One region of the Cellulosimicrobium sp. NPDC055967 genome, then DNA from elsewhere that is predicted to be linked to it. Evidence: riboswitches for the same ligand, from Rfam matches in the RefSeq annotation. Region 1 holds a riboswitch; each other region holds the start of a gene.

The links. Region 1 has a riboswitch for S-adenosylmethionine ahead of ACFC2L_RS02215 (LLM class flavin-dependent oxidoreductase). Riboswitches for the same ligand answer to the same signal wherever they lie in the genome.
Region 2: another riboswitch for S-adenosylmethionine. It lies ahead of ACFC2L_RS14665 (hypothetical protein); the one in region 1 lies ahead of ACFC2L_RS02215 (LLM class flavin-dependent oxidoreductase).
Region 3: another riboswitch for S-adenosylmethionine. It lies ahead of ACFC2L_RS05845 (methylenetetrahydrofolate reductase); the one in region 1 lies ahead of ACFC2L_RS02215 (LLM class flavin-dependent oxidoreductase).

Annotation. Positions count from the first base shown of each region.
Region 1 covers NZ_JBHJYJ010000001.1:521,439-523,692, forward strand. Annotated here, with positions in the region: gene ACFC2L_RS02210 (Dps family protein) at 1-107, shown strand, start outside; gene ACFC2L_RS02215 (LLM class flavin-dependent oxidoreductase) at 177-1,331, opposite strand; SAM riboswitch class IV at 1,712-1,837, opposite strand; gene ACFC2L_RS02220 (TetR/AcrR family transcriptional regulator) at 2,010-2,254, shown strand, end outside.
Region 2 covers NZ_JBHJYJ010000011.1:78,087-80,340, reverse strand. Annotated here, with positions in the region: gene ACFC2L_RS14670 (NERD domain-containing protein) at 1-754, opposite strand, end outside; gene ACFC2L_RS14665 (hypothetical protein) at 751-1,356, opposite strand; SAM riboswitch class IV at 1,423-1,538, opposite strand; gene ACFC2L_RS14660 (hypothetical protein) at 1,550-2,254, opposite strand, start outside.
Region 3 covers NZ_JBHJYJ010000003.1:226,928-229,181, forward strand. Annotated here, with positions in the region: gene ACFC2L_RS05845 (methylenetetrahydrofolate reductase) at 3-998, opposite strand; SAM riboswitch class I at 1,162-1,264, opposite strand; gene ACFC2L_RS05850 (hypothetical protein) at 1,366-1,680, opposite strand; gene ACFC2L_RS05855 (hypothetical protein) at 1,776-2,039, shown strand; gene ACFC2L_RS05860 (cation acetate symporter) at 2,109-2,254, opposite strand, start outside.

The DNA of each region.
Region 1 (2,254 bases):
ACGGCGTCGACGCCGAGGACCCCACGACCGCCGACATCCTGCACGAGATCATCGCCGACCTGGAGAAGCAGGCGTGGTTCCTCTCCTCGGAGAACCGCGAGGCCTGACGAGCCCGTCGGCCCGGGCGTCGTGGTCGCACGAGGCCCGGGCCGCACGGCCTGCGCCGAGGGGCTCGGTCAGGCGACCGCGACGTGCCGGGATGCTCGTCCGGAGAGACCGAGCGTGTCGCGCAGCGTCGTCCCGGGGTAGGCCGTGCGGAACAGGCCGGCCCCCTGCAGGAGGCGCACGACCCGGCCGACGATCGCGTCGAGGTCGGTGCTCAGGGACGACGGGCGCAGGAGGAAGCCGTCTGCCGCACCGGCGCGCACCCACTCCTCGGCCGTGACCGCGAGGTCGCGCGCCGTGCCGACGTGCGTGAGGGAGTCCGTGTCCCACGAGACGCCCTCGAGGTCCTCGATCAGGTCGAGGCGCGCCTGGGCGCTCGCACGCGTGTCGCCGATGACCACGTACGCGTCCACGAGGACCCGCAGGGCGTCGGGGTCGCGCCCCGCGTCTGCCGCGGCGGCGCGCACCTGCGCCCGCCGGGCGACAGCCTCGTCCAGCGTCGCCGCCCGCACCCGGACCACGTCCGCGCGGCGGGCCGCGAGGTCCAGCGACGCGGGCGTGCTCGCTCGCACGACGACGGGCGGCCGGCCCTGCGGCGGCCGCGGCGTGCTGGACGGCCCCGCGACCGCGAACCGGATGCCCTCGTGGTCGACGTGGCGGAGCTGCTCGCGATCACCGGGCCGGCCGGTCGCGACGTCGCGGGTCTCCGCGTCGTCCTCCCACGAGTCCCACAGCCGCGTGACGGCCTCGACGGCCGCGCCCGCCTCCGCGACGGCGCCGGGCTCGTCCTGCGCGCCGTCGGGCCCGGACGCCGCGGCCTCTGCCGGCGTGGTGGACCACCCGACCTGCCAGCCGGCGCGTCCAGAGCTCACGTGGTCGATCGTCGCGATCGCGGTGGACACGTGGAAGGGCTCGGTGTGCGTCGTCGTCACGGTCGGGACGAGGCCGATCCCCGCGCTGCGGGGCGCGAGGCGGGAGGCGACGAGCGCGGCGTCGAGCCGGCCCCGGACGGACCCGTCGCGGCTCGGCCGGAGCGTGAACGCGTCGTCGAGCGTGACGAGGTCGAGCAGGCCGCGCTGGGCGGTGGCGACGAGCTCGACGAGGCGCTTCCCGTCGAAGAGCCGCTGGGCCTGGGTGCCCACGGTCCGCCAGGCGGCGGGGTGCGCGCCGGCGTCGGTGAGGTCGACGCCGAGGTGGAGCGTGCGGGCGGGGCGGGGGTCGGACATCGCGAGGTTCCGTTCTCGGTGCTGCCAGCGCAGCGCCGACGCCGTCGCCGGTAGAGCGCCGACGACGCTCGGGGCGCGGCGGGTGCGGAGGTGGGCAGGGCTGCTCCGCCGCGGGGTGGCAGGACGGGGCGCGGGAAGCCGGGGGCGACGGGCCACGCGCGGGGCGCGCGGGCCTCTTCGGTGGCGGTTCGTCGTCAGCGACAACAGGTGGCGCGCGCGGGACCCGCGGTCCCGAGTGCGCGCGCGGCAGAGGCGCCCGCGGGTGGACGGGGGCACGTCGAGGCGTGCGCGGCGGTCACCGGGGTGCTCACCGCGGTGCTCACCGCGGTGCTCGACTCCCGCCGGTCCATCGTCCGTCTCCTTCGTGCCCGTCGCCGGGCTCCGCGTCCTTGCCCCGCGCCGCGCGTGGTCCGCGCGACGCGGGACCCGGTCCTCACCCGGGGCACCCCACCGCGCGGGAGGGTTGCCGTCCGACGAGCCGGGGCTTGGCGTCGGAGCTCATGACCATGTCCTGTGACCGGGGTACGTCGACCTCGGTTGCGCGGGAACTTACGAGCGGCCGCCGCAGGGTGTCAACGCGCCGAGGGGACCTTCCCACATACTGGACTTGATCGGTCAACTTTCTGCCGCCCGAGGCGCTGCTTGCACCGAGTGCATCGATGCACTTAGTGTCAAGAGGTGCCCCTCCCCTCCGCGACCGACCCGTCGGGCGTGCCCGTGACCGACCCGACGACGGGCTCCGCGCCCGCCCCCCCGACCGGCTCCTCCACCGACCGCCGCGCCGCGCTGCGCGCACGGCACCGGCGGGCGATCGTCGACGCGGCGGCGTCGCTCATGGAGGAGAACGGCGGCACCCGGTTCACCGTCGACGAGCTCGCGGCCCGCGCCGACGTCGCGCGGCGCACGATCTTCAACCACTTCGC
Region 2 (2,254 bases), on a different contig from region 1:
CGACGACCCTCATCCGGCGCACCTCGGAGAGCGCGTCGAGCACGCGGGCCTGGTCGCGGGTCATCTGCTCCAGGCGCGTCTCGTGCTCCAGGGCGAGCGACAGGTGCTCCGTCTGGCTGGGGAAGCCACCGGCGAGCGAGTCCACGAGGGCGGGGACGTCGTCGACCGCGAGCCCGGCATGGCCCTGGCCGTGCCGCTCGACGGCGCGCTTCACCCGCTCGGCGACGCCGCCCGACCGCTCCAGGTCGCCGCGGTCCACGAGCATGTCCCGCGGAAGGTCGACCGTCTCCCAGTCGCGCGGGACGTACCGGTGCGGGAACGCCACGAGGTGCGCGGTGCGCGCCTCTGCGGCCCACAGGTCGCGACGGCGCAGCAGGGCCTGCAGCGCGTGCCGAGCACCCTGGACCTGGCGCACCGGGTCGATGCGGTGCCGCCGGGGACCGTTGCCCTGGAACCAGGTGCCGTCGACCCGGTCGATGTGCCCGCCCTTGACCTCGATCGCGGCGAGCCCGACCCCTGGCCAGGCGACGAGGACGTCGATCTCGTACTCCTGCTCGTCCTCCTGCACGTGCACCCCGTGGAACAGCACGACGTCGTCGGGGAGCTGTTCGCGCAGCGCGTCCCACACGGCGCGCTCGGCGCCGCCGTCGTCGGGGAACGTCGGGTCGGGCGGGAACGCGAGCGGCATGTGCCGTTCGTACCGCACCGTGCCGACGACGTCACGGGTCTGACGACCTGCGGTCTCCCGCGTCACGGGATTTCACCCGCTGCGACGGCCACGGGGCTCGCGGGGTGCACGGCCCGTGCCCACGCGAGGAACGCGGCGCGGCGGGACACGGAGTCCGGCCCGCCGCCACCGCGGGTGCGCCAGTGGTCGAGTCGCGCAAAGTGCCGCACCGTCATGGGTGGCTGGGGCTCGACCCGGCGGTCGGGCTTCCTGTCCCAGAACGGTGCGTTCGTGTCGAGCTCGACGACGCCGAGGCCGCTCTCGCGCGCGCGCCGCCACCGCGTCGGGAACACGAGCGTGACGTAGGCCTCCATGCGCCGCAGCGTCTGGTGGTCCTGCGTGATCCCGGTCAGGGGTTCGGCACCGAGCGACGTGGCGATCGCGGCGTCGATCTTCTGGCACGCGTCGCACACGCGCCGCTCGATGTGGAAGCGGCTCGTCATCTGGACGCGTTCGCTCAGGCAGACGTGGCAGAGACGCAGGAACGGGTTGAACGAGCACCCGCGCGACGGGACCGGGCGCGGGTGCCCGGTGTGGACCGGGCACACGAGGTGCCCCTCGTCGCTCACGAGCAGCTGGCACGGGTCGTCGGTACGGACCCACAGGGTCATGGTCGGGGTCGGGTTCATCGGAGCAGCCCTTCGGTCAGGGCCGACGGCACCCGGGCGCGCAGCAACGCACCGAGGCGGACGTCGACCTCGCACTTCCCTGACCGTTCGGCCAGGGCCGGTCTTCCTCCTGGGGCACCGTGCGCGAGGGGCGCGGTTGCCGGACCGGCACGCGGAGGGCGTCTCGCCGGTCACTCGTGACCTGGGCAGATGTCTACCTCACCCGCTGATCGGACGCAACCTCGCTCCCCGGGCTGGCCGGGCCGTGCACCGGCCGGAGCGGCTCCAGACCGGGGTGATCTCTCAGCGCCTGCTCACCGTGCGTCCTGTACAGGGTCATCACCGCGGCGAAGGGGGCGTGGTCGCCGGTGAGCAAGAGCGGCTCGGTCGAGGAGAACTGGCAGACGAGGGCCCACCCGCCGGGTTCGGGGAACACCGCCGTCATCGCGGAGTAGTCGAACGACAGCCATCGCCCATGCACCTGGACCAGCAGCCGGTGGTTGCTCACGACGAGCCGGGAGACGCAGCGCTCACGCCACTGCTCTCGGGCCTGCGCCTGGGCGGCGCTGCGCTCGGCGGCGTTGGCGATCGCCGTCACGGCAAGGCCGGTGAGGACGAACGACGGCCGCCCGTAGTAGAACCCCGACGTCTGCGTGTAGCTGACAGTCGTCCCGTAGTAGCGCGCGTACCCGGCGGGCACGTCGCAGAAGAACTCCTCGCCCGCGTACGGGACGACGTCCCACACCCGCAGCGTGGGCGGAACCTCCCGCGCGAGGAGATGCCGGTGCAGGCCCTGGGCGTTCGCCCACGCGTGCGCGGCGGCGTCGCGCCGGCCGATCTCGGCACGCTCGGTCGCAGAGAACCGACCGCGGCTGCGCCGGTGCTCCCGGAATGTCCTGGCGCCCTTTGCGATCGCGAC
Region 3 (2,254 bases), on a different contig from region 1:
GGTCAGACGGGCGTGCCGTGCGTGGCGGCGCTCGTCGTGGGCAGGGAGGTGCCGGTGACCCACGGCCCGCTGGCCAGGTCCGGGACGAGCGGGGCGGCGGCAGCGCTGGCGCTGCCTCCCGTCCCGGCCGACCCGCCGCCGAGGCGGACACCCTCGAGCAGGTCAAGAGCGGCGCGGTGCTTGTTGAACGTGTACACGTGCAGACCGGGCGCACCCGCGTCGAGGACGCGCTGCGCGAGGTCGACCGAGTACGCGATCCCGTAGGCGTGCTGCGCCTCCGGGTCGGGCAGGGCGTCGAGCGCGTCCAGCAGGTGCTGGGGCGCGCGCACGCCCGTGAGCTCCTCGACGCGGCGGAGCCGCGCGGGCTCCGTCGTGGGCAGCAGCCCGGCGAGGATGGGGATCGTCACGCCGGCCGCGCGGGCCTCGGCGACGAAGTCGGTGTACGACGACGCGTCGTAGAAGAGCTGCGTGATCGCGAAGCTCGCGCCGGCCTGCTGCTTCTGCCACAGGCGGCGCACCTCCTGCGTGCGCGTCGTGCCGGCGGCGGGGTTGCCGTCGCAGAACGTCGCGACGGCGATCGTCAGCGGCCGGGCCGCGCCGCGCAGCGCCGCGGCCGGGTCGGCCGCGCAGCGCGATGCCTCGACCTCGCGCAGGAGCGCGACGAGCTCGGTCGACGACCGCACGCCGTCGGGCGCCGGCTGCCAGTCCGGCTGGTCGCGCGGCGGGTCGCCCCGCAGCGCGAGGAAGCTGCGCACGCCCTCGTCGAGGAAGTCGGAGATGACCTCCTCGACGTCCTCGCGCGACGCCCCGACGCACGTGAGGTGCGCGATCGGCAGCACGGGCGTGCCCTGGAGCAGCCGCCCGACGACCTGGCGAGCCGTCGCACGGTCGGTGCCCGCCGCCCCGTACGTCACGGACACGAAGTCGGGGTGCGTCGCGACGAGACGGCGTGCCGTCTCCCAGAACTTGGGCGCCGCGTCCGGGCGCCGCGGGGGCATGAGCTCGAACGAGACCGTCGGCCGTGCCGCCCCGCCGTGGGCCTGCCCGACGGCGTCCGCGACGCTCACGACGTCGCCTCGCCCGGGGTGCGTGCGTGCGCGACCGCCGTCGGGCACGTGCTGCCCGGACGGTGCGCGAAGGATGCCTCTGAGACCATTAGTCGCTCCATCGACCCTGGCGTTAGCACCTTTGTCCTCGGGAGGCTTCCGTCGGCGGGTTGCTGCGGTGTCGTCGAGCCAGGACTCTCGACCGCTCTGGATGGTTGGCACGATCCTACGACCCATCCGACATGCGGTCGAGAGTGACCGCTTGCTGAGACGGGCGACATCGGTCCCCGTGTCGGACGGACCGCGCCACCAGGCTCGCTCAGGTGCGATCTCGCTGCCACAGCATCTCGACGCCCAGGACGATCGCGCACACGACACCCAGCGTCCCGGGGACCGCCACGAACGCGACGTGGATCGGGCTGTCCTCGTCCGGAAGGAAGAGATCGATCCAGCCCAGCGAGAGGGCCAGGGCCGTCGAGACCCCGCCCAGGCGCGACGACCACGAGAACAGGTGGCTGTGCCAGGGAGCGTCATCCTGCGTGTCTCGGGTCCGCACGTCGATGCTGAAGAAGATCAGCAGAGCGGCGAGGAAGGAGATGAGCGAGACCATCTCGGCGGAAGGCATCGGCTGCATGCGATCGGACCATACCTCCGTGGTGCGTACTTGGCCCGCCGGCAGTGGTTACGGTGAGCCGACAGCCTCAGACAGCGACGAACCGAGGAGCCCGCGTGTACGCCACCCCGACCCGCCCGATGACCCAGGACGAGCTCGACCGGATCTGCCGGGTGTGGGCCGACTGCGGCAGCGACGACCCCACCGACCGGTGGCTCGAGCTGTGGGACGGCGGCGACGCCGACGACCACCCGGAGCAGCGCGACGCGATCGTCGCGATCGCACGGGAGGTCGGCCTGGAGGCCGCGGTCGAGGACGGCGTCCTGCGCGTGCAGAAGACCCAGCAGCTCCACGACGAGATCGGCGCGCGCTGGATCTGACCAGGTCAGGGCTCCTGCGCTACAGATTTCACGCTTTCCACGCTACAGATCTCAGGCTTCACACCGTCGTCAACGACGCCGGAGCTCCGGCACGTGCAGGCGCCGCAGGAACCTGTCGGTGCGCAGGGGCGGGCCGTGCCGGTCGAGGAGCGACACGACGACGACGGTCGCGGTCGCGAGCGGGATGGTCCACGCCGCGGGCTGGGCGAGCAGGG